4 regions of the Rhodoplanes sp. P11 genome follow, and region 3 is predicted to be linked to each of the others. Evidence: predicted binding sites of a transcription regulator. Region 3 holds the regulator's gene; each other region holds the start of a gene.

Region 1 (3,205 bases), on a different contig from region 3:
CAGCAGGCCCGACACCAGCACGGTCGTCACCACGGTCGATATCTTACCGATCATTGTCTGATCCTCCTCGATCGCCCGATGGCGATCATCAAGGAGTTCGCGGCCGGCCGCCGTAACGTTACAGCGAGTCTCGACACGGCCGACCGGCGGACTGCGGTGCGGCCCGAGGATCAGAACAGCTCGAGCTGGCGCGCCGTCGGATCGCGGGGCGGCACGAAGTGCTCGGTGGTCAGCGGCGTGCGCGACAGGTTGAGGCCGAGGCGCGCGCAGGCGGTCTCGAAGCGGCGGCCGAGCATCCAGGCATAGGGGCCGGAGCCGGTCATCCGGCGCCCGAAGGTCGCGTCGTAGTCCTTGCCGCCGCGCATCTGGCGCATCAGGGTGAACACCCGTCGCTCGCGATCGGGATAGTGGGTGCGCAGCCAGTCCTGGAACAGATCGCGCACCTCCAGCGGCAGCCGCAGCAGCACATAGCCGGCGCTCTCGACGCCGGCGGCGGCCGCCGCGTCCAGGATGCGCTCGATCTCGGCGTCGTTGATGGCCGGGATCACCGGCGCCACCATCACGGTGGTGGGCACGCCCGCCTCGGCGAGCCCGCGCAGGGCTGCGAGCCGCCGCGGCGGCGTCGGTGCCCGCGGCTCCATGGTGCGGGCGAGACCGCGATCGAGAGTGGTGACCGACAAAGCGACCCGCACCAGCCGGCGCTCGGCCATCCTGGCGAGAATATCGACGTCGCGCAGGATCAGATCCGACTTGGTGACGATGCCGACCGGATGGCCCGCCGCCTCCAGCACCTCCAGGATGCGCCGCATCAGCCCGGTCTTGCGCTCGATCGGCTGATAGGGGTCGGTGTTGGTGCCGATCGCGATGGTCTTCGGCGCGTAGCCCTTGGCGGCGAGCTCACGCGCCAGCAGCTCCGGCGCGTCCGGCTTCATGAACAGCTTCGATTCGAAGTCGAGGCCCGGCGACAGGCCCAGATACGCATGGGTCGGCCGCGCGAAGCAGTAGACGCAGCCGTGCTCGCAGCCGCGATACGGGTTGATCGAGCGGTCGAACGAGATGTCGGGCGACTCGTTGCGGGTGATCACCTTGCGGGCGGTATCGGTGGCCACCGTGGTGGTGAAGGGCGGCAGCTCCTCCAGGCTCTGCCAGCCGTCGTCGAAGGCGACGCGGGCGAGCGGCTCGTAGCGGCCGGTCGGGTTCGACACCGCGCCGCGGCCGCGGCGCCGCTCGGGCGCGATGGCCGGGACCGGCCAAGCCGGATCGAGACCAGCCGGATCAGGGCGAGCCGGATCGGGGCGAGCCGGATGAAGACCGGCCGGATCGGAACGACGGCGAAGGGCGGGGGCTGCGCTCATGGGCTCAATGTAGGCGACGACCTGAACAAAGCAAGAACAAATCCGTGTGAGCGTTGCCTCGTGCGCACCCTCTACGTTCAGCCGGCCCAACAGTGCAGAGCCGGCGTGATCTCCCGGCGTTACCGTGCTACGGACGGCGCAGAGAGGTCGCACCCCACCATGCTGAGCGTCGTCATCCCGGCCCGTGACTGCGAACGGGCGCTGGTCCGCACCCTCTCGGTGCTGGTGAGCGGCGCCGTCGCCGGCACGGTCCGCGACGTGGTGGTGGCGGAGGGCGGCTCGCGCGACGAGACCGCCAAGGTGGCCGAGATCGCCGGCTGCACCGTGCTGGTTTCCACGGCGCCGCTCGATCATCGGCTGCGCGAGGCGGCGGCCGCGGCCCGCTCGGCCTGGCTCATGTTCCTGCGCCCCGGCACGATGCCGGACGGCGGCTGGATCGAGGAGACGACCCGCTTCGTCGAGGCTGCCGAGCGGCGTGGCCAAATGGAGACCGCCGCGGTGTTCCGGGCCGAGCCGGCCGCACCCGCCGGCTCCGTCACCGGCCAGGCCTGGGCGGTGCTGCGCGACGCCCTGCGGCGCCGTCCGTCGCCGGATCAGGGATTGCTGATTCACCGCCGGCTCTACGACGCGGTCGGCGGCCACCCGGCGGCGGACGATCCCGAGGCCGCGCTGCTGGGACGGCTGGGCCGGCGGCTGGTGCGGCTGCGCAGCACAGTCATCCGTCCACCGGACGAGCCGATCGAAGTTAGTTGACCTGGTCAACTATTGATGGGACGCTCACGGCCTTCCTTCGCCCGGAGGGCCGCCATGACCGTGCTCCCGACCACCATCGCCCCGTCCACCACGCCGCCGACCACTGCGGCGCCGGCCGCCGCCCGAATCGACTCCGTGCGGCGCTTCAATCGGGCCTACACGCGCCGGATCGGCCTGCTCCAGAGCGGCATGGTCGGCACCGCGTTCTCGCTCACCGAGGCGCGCGTGCTCTACGAGATCGGCCGCGCCCCCGGCACCACGGCGACCGCGATCGCCGGCGCGCTCGGCCTCGACCACGGCTATCTGAGCCGCATCCTCAAGCGGTTCGAGAAGGCCGGCCTGGTCGCCCGCAACCCGTCGCCGGACGACGCCCGCCGCAGCCTGCTGACGCTCGGCCGGGCGGGCGAGACGGCGTTCGCCACCCTGGATCACCGCTCCGCCGCGAAGGTGGCGAGCCTGCTGGCCCCCCTCGCCGAAGCCGACCAGCAACGGCTGGTGGAGGCGATGGACACGGTCGAGAGTCTACTGGCGTCGGAGCCGCCCGCGTCCCCGGCCCTCGTCCTGCGTTCCCACCGGGCGGGCGACATGGGCTTCGTGCTGGCGAGCCACGGCGCCAGCTACGCGGCGGAACGCGGTTGGGGTCCGGCTTTCGAGGCGCTGGTGGCCGACATCGTCGCGACGTTCCTGCGCAACTTCGAGGCGGAGCGCGAGCGCTGCTGGATCGCCGAGCGCGACGGTGTCCCGGTCGGCAGCGTGTTCCTGGTCGACGGCGGCGGCGGCGTTGCCAAGCTGCGGCTGCTGTTGGTGCTGCCGCAGGCACGCGGGCTCGGCCTCGGCCGCCGGCTGGTGGACGAATGCGTCCGCTTCGCCCGCGCCTGCGGGTACCGCAAGGTCTCGCTGTGGACACAGAGCATTCTCGACGAGGCACGCGGTCTCTACGCGGCGGCGGGCTTCACGCTCGTGCGGCAGGAGCCGCACTGCACCTTCGGCCACGATCTGCTGGGCGAGACGTGGGAACTCGATCTCGGCGCACCGGCCGAAGCGGCGCCGCCCCCGCCCATGCGGCGGTGATCGACAGGGTGGGGTCCTCGCGCGCT
Region 2 (3,205 bases), on a different contig from region 3:
GCGCGCCAATCGAGCCCCGGGGTTCCGCCCCGGGGCTCTCATCATGCCAACGGCACGCCTCCGGCATCATGGCTGAAGCCCCACGACTAGACTGATCGGTCTAGTTGCGTATAGCGCGGATCTTTCCGGGAGTTGTGGCGAAAATGTCACCTTCCACAACCCGCCTCGATCTATGCTGAGACATCTTTTCCGAGAGGGGGGTTCCCATGAAGAAGGTTCTGCTCGCGAGCGCCGCCATCCTGGCCATGGCCGGCGTCGCCTCTGCGGCCGATATGCGCATGCCCGTCAAGGCACCGCCGGTCATCGCGCCTGTGTTCTCGTGGACTGGCTGCTACATCGGCGGCTATGTGGGCGGCGCGTGGGCCGACGGTGACGTCACCGCGTGGGACCTGAACGGCTACACCGCCGTCGGGGGCTGGGGCTACAAGGCCGACTCGAGCTTCATCGGCGGTGGCACGGTGGGCTGCAACTGGCAGCCGGTCGGCTCGCCCTTCGTGCTCGGCCTCGAAGGCGAAATCGGCTACCTCAGCCTGGAAGGCTCCGCGTACGATCCGATCCTGGCCAACAACGGCGCGGTCGCGCCGGGCGTGCTGTCGTCGGCGAAGATCGGCGATTGGTACGGCATGATCACCGGCCGCCTCGGCTACTCGTGGGATCGCGCCATGATCTACGTGAAGGGCGGCGCGGCCTTCGTGAACGTCGAGACTGCGATCTACGACGGCTGGGGACTCCAGACCATGGCGGCCTCCGCGAGCGAGACCAAGGCCACCTGGACGGTCGGCGGCGGCATCGAGTGGGCGTTCGACCTGAACTGGAGCATCAAGGCCGAGTACATGTACATCGGCACCAACGGCACCCAGACGGTCACCGGCATCAATCCCGGCGACGGCCTCGCCTATTCGTGGGATCACGACCTCAACGGCATCCACACCGCCAAGATCGGCCTGAACTACCGCTTCGGCGGTGGCGCTCCGGTGATGGCGCGCTACTGATCGCCATGTCTCGACTGAAGTCTCAATCGTAAGCCTCTCCTGATGGTGGAAGCCCCGGTGCCCAGGCCGGGGCTTCTGCTTTTCCGGGGCGGCCCGACCCGCAAAATCCGTGGCGGCCACCGGCCGTGACGGCCCCATCCCGCCACCATGGTTGGAGGTGAGGCCGCGGCTCGCCCCTGCGCCCTACGAGCGCCGCTCGCACGCGCCGCTGTTGACAACCGCGAGGGTGCTGGCGCTCCGCGTCCGTTCTCATTAAGTTCCGGGCACCGTCACCCCCGTCCGGGCCAGGTCCTCGTGCCGCCCAGGACCGAATCCGGTGCCCAATGACCGACCTGTTCGACAAGCCGCGCCGGCCCGACGGCCGGGTGATCTCCATCCGCGGCGCCCGCGAGCACAATCTGAAGTCCGTCGACGTCGACCTGCCGCGCGACAAGCTCGTCGTGTTCACCGGGCTGTCCGGCTCCGGCAAATCGTCGCTCGCCTTCGATACCATCTATGCCGAGGGCCAGCGCCGCTACGTCGAGTCGCTGTCGGCCTATGCGCGCCAGTTCCTGGAGATGATGCAGAAGCCGGACGTCGACCAGATCGACGGCCTGTCGCCCGCCATCTCGATCGAGCAGAAGACGACGTCCAAGAACCCGCGCTCGACGGTGGGCACCGTCACCGAGATCTACGACTACATGCGGCTCCTGTGGGCGCGCGTCGGCGTGCCCTACTCGCCCGCCACCGGCCTGCCGATCGAGAGCCAGACGGTGTCCCAGATGGTCGACCGGGTGATGGCGCTGCCGGAGGGCACGCGGCTCTATCTGCTGGCGCCGCTGGTGCGCGGCCGCAAGGGCGAGTACCGCAAGGAGCTGGCCGACCTGCTCAAGAAGGGCTTTCAGCGGGTCAAGATCGACGGCGCCTTCCACGAGATCGCCGCGGCCCCTGCGCTCGACAAGAAGCTCAAGCACGACATCGACGTGGTGGTGGACCGCATCGTGGTGCGGCCCGACATCGCCACGCGCCTCGCCGAATCGTTCGAGACGGCCCTCAAGCTCGCCGACGGCCTGGCCGTGGTGGAGTTCGCCGACGGGGCGCCGGTCCCTTCTTCCGTTACCTCCCTCCTTGTGGGGGAGGTCGACCACCCGAAGGGGGGTCGGGAGGGGGGTAAGCGGCATGGGACGGCGTCCGGGGCTACCCCCCTCCCCGCCCCTCCCCCACAAGGGGGGAGGGAGCGCGTCGAGAATGCCGCCAAGCCCGACGCGAAGACCACCAAGCTCGCCGCGGCCGCGGCGGCGGACGCCAACCGCATCGTCTTCTCGGAAAAGTTCGCCTGCCCGGTGTCGGGCTTCACGATCCCCGAGATCGAGCCGCGGCTGTTCTCGTTCAACTCACCGCACGGCGCCTGCCCGTCCTGCGGCGGCCTCGGCCTCGACCAGAAGATCGACCCCGACCTCGTGGTGCCCGACAAGGAGGTGACGCTGAAGCGCGGCGCCGTCGCGCCGTGGGCGAAGTCGTCGTCGCCCTACTATGTCCAGACCCTGGAAGCGCTGGCGAAGCACTACCGCTTCACTCTCGACACCAAGTGGAAGGAGCTGCCGAAGCGCGCCCAGGAGGCGATCCTGTACGGCTCCGGCGACGACGAGATCCGCTTCGTCTACGACGACAGCATGCGGGCCTACGAGACCAAGAAGCCGTTCGAAGGCGTGGTGCGCAATCTCGAGCGGCGCTGGCGCGAGACCGAGAGCGAGTGGGCGCGCGAGGAGATCGGCAAGTACTTCACCGCGATCCCGTGCGCATCCTGCCAGGGCCACCGCCTGAAGCCCGAGGCGCTCGCCGTGAAGGTCGACGGCCTGCACATCGGCGAGGTGGCGGCGCTGTCGGTGCGGCGCGCCGGCGCTTGGTTCACGGCGCTGCCGAAGCGGCTGACGCCCAAGCAGAACGAGATCGCCACCCGCATCCTCAAGGAGATCCGCGAGCGCCTGACCTTCCTGAACGATGTCGGCCTCGACTATCTCACGCTGGCGCGCGCCTCCGGCACGCTCAGCGGTGGCGAGAGCCAGCGCATCCGCCTCGCCTCGCAGATCGGCTCCGGCCTCACCGGCGTGCTCTATGTGCTGGACGAGCCCTCGATCGGCCTGCACCAGCGCGACAACGCCCGCCTGATCGAGACGCTGCGGCGGCTGCGCGACCTCGGCAACACCGTCATCGTGGTGGAGCACGACGAGGAC
Region 3 (3,205 bases):
CGGGCGATGCTGCGGGAGACCGGCGCCCTGGCGCTGCGGCGGGTGGGCGAGGACTTCGTCGTGGTGCCGACGCGCCTGGCCGGGACGGATCGCCCCTGGTCACCGGCGCCGGCGATCGCGGCCCGGGGGCCCGATCCGGCAGCGGGGGCGACCGGCGTCACGCCCATGCCGCAGCCGCCGCGTCGCCTTCCGGACGCGACGCCAGAGACGGACGATCTCGAGGCCGAGGATGGGCCGACCGCCGACCCGGTGAGCGCCGCACCGAAAGGCATGTCCGCTGGCGGCGCGCCGGACCGTTCGGGTCCCGACCCGGACCGTTCGAGCGCTGACCCGGACCGTGACGATGCGCCCTGACGGCCGGGGCGGGACCTATCGGTCAGCGTTGCGCCGGCGCAAACAGCGCTTCGACGGGCCGAGCACAGCACGACCCGGCGCCCTGGATGAGTTCGCCCCGCCCCGGATTCGCTCCGCCCGACCCGGGCCACGGTCGGTTTTCAGCGCAGCGGGCACGGCCGCCTGAAGCCGTAGCCCGGATGGAGCACCGCGACATCCGGGGCTGCCGGTGCAGTGTTCGGCGATGGTCCCGGGAAGCGATACGATTTTCACCGCCCGTCCCCGAATCCCCGGGGTCTCGCGTGGCTCGACCCCGGGCTACAGGGCTGCCGCAGAACGATGGATGGCCAAAGCGAGCCCCGCCATGACGGCGAGAGGCCGGAGGCCGGCGTCGTCCGCACGAGGCCGTAGCCCGGATGGAGCACCGCGACATCCGGAGCTGCCGGTGCGGTGTTCGGCGGTGGTCCCGGGAAGCGATACGATTTTCACCGCCCGTCCCCGAATCCCTGGGGTCTCGCCTGGCTCGACCCCGGGCTACAGCCGCCCCGGATGTCGCTCCGCTCGACCCGGGCCACGGTCCACGATCCACGATCGGTTCGTGCACGAGCCCGGAGTCCACAGCGCGCCGCATTCGTGCCGTCGCGCAACGTAGCCGCCGTCCGGGCGTCCAGCCGGTCTCTCTCTCAATACCGGCGCATCAGGCCGACCAGCCGTCCCTGGATGCGCACCCGACTGGGGGGAAGGATGCGCACCTCGTAGGCGGTGTTGGCGGGCTCCAGCGCGATCGAGGCGCCGCGGCGGCGGAAGCGCTTGAGGGTGGCTTCCTCGTCGTCCACCAGCGCCACCACGATGTCGCCGGTGTCGGCATTGTCGGAGCGGCGGATCAGCGCGATGTCGCCATCCAGGATGCCGGCCTCGATCATCGAGTCGCCGCGCACCTCGAGGGCGAAGTGGTCGCCGGCGCCCAGCAGCTCGGGCGGCACGTTGAGAATGGCGCTCCTGGATTGGATCGCCTCGATCGGCGTGCCGGCGGCGATTCGCCCCATCACCGGCACGGCGACCGGACGGGTGCCGTCCTCCTCGGGGGCGGGAGGACGGACGCGGCCGAGATTGCCTTCGATGACGCTCGGGGTGAAGCCGCGTGCCCGCACCGCCATGGCGCCGTGGCCGACCGTGTCGGGCAGCTTGATCACCTCGATGGCGCGGGCCCGGTTGGGCAGCCGGCGGATGAAGCCACGCTCCTCGAGCGCCGTGATCAGCCGGTGGATGCCGGACTTCGACCGCAGATCCAGCGCGTCCTTCATCTCGTCGAACGACGGCGGAACGCCGCTCTCCTTCAGTCGCTCGTGGATGAAACGCAACAGCTCGAACTGCTTCCGAGTCAGCATGTGAGGTCCCCCGACATCCGCCCAGGCAGTTCACCCGAACCGCCTAAACAAATCATGAACATACCCTATATGTTCGTTATGTGTTCCGCAACCCTTTAATGTCGGGCGATCGAATCGAGCAATCCCTAGGACCAAAGATTAGCCCTAAGAGATTGGCAGAGCGACAGATCATGTCGGCGGCGGGGGACGCCGCGGCGACGCCGAGAATACCCGACCGCTCAGGCCGGAAGCCGAATCACCCGACACAGGCCGCCCGCCGGAACCGCGGCGGCATGCGGCTCGCGCACCAGGAGGGCGTCGGCCAGCCCGAGCGGGGCGAGGAGGGAGCTGTCCTGATCGCCGACCGGGGTGGCGACCAGCCGGCCCTCGGGGTCGACCGAGAGCGTCGCGCGCAGATGGTCGGCACGCTCGTCGTTCGGCTTGAGGTCACGGGCGGCGACCGCCGGCTCGACCGCAAGCGTGACGTCGTCGCGGCCCTGGAGACGGCGGAGCAGCGGCACCAGGAACAGAACGGCGCCGACGAAGGACGAGACCGGGTTGCCGGGCAGCCCGAGCACATGGACCGGGCCGAGCCGGCCGCTCATCAGCGGCTTGCCGGGCCGCATGGCGACCTTCCAGAAGGCGAGCGCCATGCCCTCGGCCGTGAGGGCGTCCTGCACCATGTCGTAGTCGCCCACCGAGGCGCCGCCGGTGGTGACCAGCACGTCGACGGCGGCGGCGCGTGCCCGCCGGATGGCCGCGACGGTCTCGTCCAGGCGGTCCGGCACGATGCCGAGATCGAGCACCTCGGCGCCCTCGCGGCGGGCGAGCGCCGCCAGCATGAAGCCGTTGGAGTGGACGATCTGGCCGGGGCCGGGATCGGCGCCGGGCGCCACCAGCTCGTCGCCGGTGGCGACGAGCGCGACGCGCGGCCGGCGATATGCCGGCACGCTGGCGTGGTTCATGGCGGCGGCGAGCGCCAGGTCGCGGATCGTCAGGGGCCGGCCACGGCGCAGCAGCACGTCGCCCTCCGAGAAATCGCGGCCGCGCCGCCGGACATGGCGTCCGGGCGCCCCGGCGGTCGAGAAGGTCACGCGGTCGCCGTCGCGGGCCGATACCTCCTGGATCACCACGGTGTCGGCGCCCTCCGGCAGCACGCCGCCGGTGAAGATGCGCGCCGCCTCTCCGGGACCGACCGTGCCGTCGAACGGCCGGCCGGCCGGCACCTCGCCGACGATGCGCAGCGTGGCGGGGCCGGCGACGACGTCGTCGCCGCGCACCGCCCAGCCGTCCATGGCGGAGACGTCGGCAGGCGGCTGGGTGCGGCGGGCCGCGAGATCCTCGCCCAGCACGCGGCCATGCGCCTCGGCGAGCGGCACCGGCTCGGTCGGCAGCGGGGCGGCATCGGCGAGCACGCGCGCCAGCGCGTCGGCGACCGGGAGCAAGGCCATGTCAGACGTCCTGGGTGTGATCGGGGGACTCGGCCACGTCGGAGCCGGCCACAT
Region 4 (3,205 bases), on a different contig from region 3:
ATGATCGACCAGCGGATGACGGCCGAGCGCGATGCCGAGACCGCGCGCCGCAGCCTCGAACGCCATCTGGATCGAATCGACCCGCAGGCCGGCCCCGAGCCGCCCGCGCGGTGTTCCGGTCGCCGCCAGGTAGGCGTCCCAATCGGCCGAGGTGGTGGTGACGTGCAGCAGCGGTGCCCGCCGCAGCAGGTCGGGCCACCCGGTCTCGCCGAGCGACGTCGCGAGCGCCGGCGCGCAGACCGGCACCAGCGTCTCGCCCATCAGCCGGGTCCAGCGTCCCCGCGTCGTCCGCGCCTCGCTCAGCCGGATGGCGAGATCGATGCCTTCACGCGCCAGGTCGACCACCTGCCGCGAGGTGTCGAGCGCGATCGCGATGTCGGGGCGGCGCGCCGCGAAGCGGGCGAGCCGCGGCACCAGCCAGTGCGACGCGAAGGTCGGCGCGACGGTGATCGACACCGCGCCGCCGGGCCGGCGGCCGGTCGCCTGGTCGGTGGCCTGCGCGAGCGCCGCCAGCGCCGCGCTGACCTGCGGCAGGTAGGCGCCACCGGCTGCCGACAGCCGCAGGCCGTGCTGGTCGCGGTGGAACAGCCGCAGACCGAGCCGGACCTCCAGGCCCTGCACCGCATGACTGACGGCGCTCGGCGTCACGCCGAGATCCTCGGCGGCGCGCTTGAAGCTCAGCCGCCGCGCGGCGGCCTCGAACATCTCCAGCGCGCTGAGTGGCGGCAGGTTGCGAACCATGGACCCGAGTCGCCGCGGCGGAGGCCGAGGCCGTCGCGCCGCACCGGACTCGCCGAGGGCGCGCGGCCCCGACTCTGCCGTCGGGGCCGAACCGCGTCCATTCACTGATCAGTATACCAAGGCGTCCGCCTCGTCCCCGCTTCGGCCGCAGTGGACGGCGGGCGGTCATCACGGCGGCGGCCCGTGCCAGCATCGTGGAGCTGTGGCCAGCACGTCGCGCTCGATCTCGCGCTCGAAAGCGTCGTCGAAGCGGAAGCCGCGCCGCTCCAGCAGGACGCCGATGCGTCGATCGACGGCCTCGCTGCTCGGGCGGGCCAGCCAGGCCAGCCAGGCCAGGAGAAGGCGACTCCATCGACGGAGCATCTCGCATCCCTCGCGGGCCGGCGCAGGCCGACCGGGGGTGCATCCGACACCGCCCGAAGCCCGCCGGCAAACGCGGGACATTCGTCTCCGGATGAGCGGCGCTCATCGGGAAACAGACGCGCCATCAAGCCGATACGAGGTGGTTGACAGCGTTCCGCCCGGGCCGCTGGCCTGGCGCGCCAACCGGCCGGAGAGCTGCACCCCGGGCTTGCGCGCCCGGCCTGCTCGCCATACAAAGAACATAACAAGAACACACGGTGCCGGTGATGCCGCGGACACTCCTGCAAAAGCTCGAAATCCTGGCCGATGCGGCCAAGTACGATGCCTCTTGCGCCTCCTCGGGCGGGACGCGGCGGACGTCGCGGAGCGGCGGGCTGGGCTCCACCGACGGAATGGGCCTCTGCCACGCCTACACGCCGGACGGCCGCTGCGTGTCGCTGCTGAAGATCCTGCTCACCAATTTCTGCCGCTACGATTGCGCCTATTGCGTCAGCCGCCGCTCCAGCACGGTCGAGCGCGCCCGCTTCTCGGTCGACGAGGTGGTGCGGCTCACCCTCGATCTCTACCGCCGCAACTGCATCGAGGGGCTGTTCCTGTCGTCCGGCATCGCCCGCAGCGAGGACGACACCATGGCGGACATGGTGCGGGTGGCGAAGACGCTGCGCACCGCGCACGGCTTTCGCGGCTACATCCATCTCAAGACCATCCCGGGGGCGAGCGCGACGCTGCTGACCGAGGCCGGCCGCTGGGCCGACCGGCTGTCGCTCAATGTCGAGCTGCCGAGCGATGCGTCGCTCGCCGCCTATGCGCCCGAGAAGAGCGCCGGCCGCATCAAGGCGGGGCTCGCCACCACCCGCACGCTGATCGAGGATGCCGCGACGGCGCGCCGCCGCGGGCCAGGCGTGATCGGCAAGGCGCCGCCGCCGCGCTTCGCGCCGGCCGGCCAGTCGACCCAGATCATCGTCGGGGCCGACCGCGCCGACGATCTCACGATCCTCGGCACCGCCACGTCGCTCTACGCCTCCTATGCGCTCAAGCGCGTGTACTACGCGGCGTTCAGCCCCACCGGCCATCCCTCGGCCGGGCTGCCGCAGGCGGCGACGCCGCTCGTGCGCGAGCACCGGCTCTACCAGGCCGACTGGCTGCTGCGCTTCTACGGCTTCGCGCTGCCGGAGCTCGCCGCCGCCGCGCCTGCCGGCATGCTGGACACCGCCATCGATCCGAAGCTCGCCTGGGCGCTGGCGGAGCGCGGCCGCTTCCCGGTCGACGTCAACCGGGCGCCGCGCGAGCTGCTGCTGCGGGTGCCGGGGCTCGGTGTCCGCGCGGTCGAGCGCATCCTGGCGGCGCGGCGCAGCGGTGGGCTGCGGCTCGCCGACGTGGCGCGGCTGTCGGGCGGCGGCGTGACGCGGGCGCGGCCCTTCATCGTCACCGCCGACTGGCGGCCGACCGCGCTGCTCGACGAGGCGCATCTGCGCCGCCGGCTCGTCCCGGCGGCGCGGCCGGTGCAGCTCGACCTGTTCGGCTGACCATGTACGCCGTGCGGCTCGCGCCCGATGCCGACGAGGCCGCCTTTCGCGAGGCGGCCCGTGGCTGCCTCGCCGCGGTGCTGGCGCCGCGCGACGTCGCCTTCGTGCCGCCCGACGCACCCTCGCTGTTCCCGCCGCCGCCCGCCGCGGAAGCGCTCCCCGAGATCGCGGTGCCGCGCGCCTATGCGGAGCTTCTGCACGACGCGATCTGCCACCGCGCCGCCGATCGCTTCGCGCTCCTCTACGACGTGCTGTGGCGGATCGTGCAGGGCGCCCGCGGCCTCGCCGCCAATCCGGCCGACCCGGTGGTGGCGCGCCTCGCCGGCTATGCCCACGCGGTCCGCCGCGACATCCACAAGATGCATGCCTTCCTGCGCTTCCGGCCCTGCGAGAGGGACGGGCGCAGCGTCTCGGTCGCCTGGTTCGAGCCGCAGCATTACGTTCTGCGGCGCGCGGCGCCGTTCTTCGTCGATCGCTTCGCCGGCATGGACTGGCTGATCGCGACGCCGATCGGCACCGCCGCCTGGCACGACGGCGTGCTGCGCTTCGGTCCGCCGGTCGAGAAGCCGCCGCAG

The links. Region 3 encodes LexA, which represses DNA repair genes until DNA is damaged. Its sites were predicted from a motif close to TGTTCNNNNTGTGTTCNG; they were not measured.
Region 1: ACFQUV_RS01335 (PA0069 family radical SAM protein) is a predicted target of LexA. The motif match lies at 1,377-1,394, and genes of this name have one in related genera.
Region 2: uvrA (excinuclease ABC subunit UvrA) is a predicted target of LexA. The motif match lies at 1,237-1,254, and genes of this name have one in related genera.
Region 4: ACFQUV_RS02515 (putative DNA modification/repair radical SAM protein) is a predicted target of LexA. The motif match lies at 1,340-1,357, and genes of this name have one in related genera.

What each region holds. Positions count from the first base shown of each region.
Region 1 covers NZ_CAXWGY010000001.1:284,427-287,631, forward strand. The annotation lists gene ACFQUV_RS01330 (hypothetical protein) at 1-54, opposite strand, end outside; gene ACFQUV_RS01335 (PA0069 family radical SAM protein) at 171-1,355, opposite strand; gene ACFQUV_RS01340 (glycosyl transferase) at 1,515-2,108, shown strand; gene ACFQUV_RS01345 (helix-turn-helix domain-containing GNAT family N-acetyltransferase) at 2,163-3,179, shown strand.
Region 2 covers NZ_CAXWGY010000001.1:1,776,779-1,779,983, reverse strand. The annotation lists gene ACFQUV_RS08065 (outer membrane protein) at 207-992, shown strand; gene uvrA (excinuclease ABC subunit UvrA) at 1,316-3,205, shown strand, end outside.
Region 3 covers NZ_CAXWGY010000019.1:388,452-391,656, reverse strand. The annotation lists gene ACFQUV_RS20950 (ComEC/Rec2 family competence protein) at 1-354, shown strand, start outside; gene lexA (transcriptional repressor LexA) at 1,017-1,721, opposite strand; gene glp (gephyrin-like molybdotransferase Glp) at 1,940-3,151, opposite strand; gene moaC (cyclic pyranopterin monophosphate synthase MoaC) at 3,153-3,205, opposite strand, start outside.
Region 4 covers NZ_CAXWGY010000001.1:550,795-553,999, forward strand. The annotation lists gene ACFQUV_RS02505 (LysR substrate-binding domain-containing protein) at 1-741, opposite strand, end outside; gene ACFQUV_RS02510 (hypothetical protein) at 910-1,104, opposite strand; gene ACFQUV_RS02515 (putative DNA modification/repair radical SAM protein) at 1,371-2,630, shown strand; gene ACFQUV_RS02520 (UdgX family uracil-DNA binding protein) at 2,633-3,205, shown strand, end outside.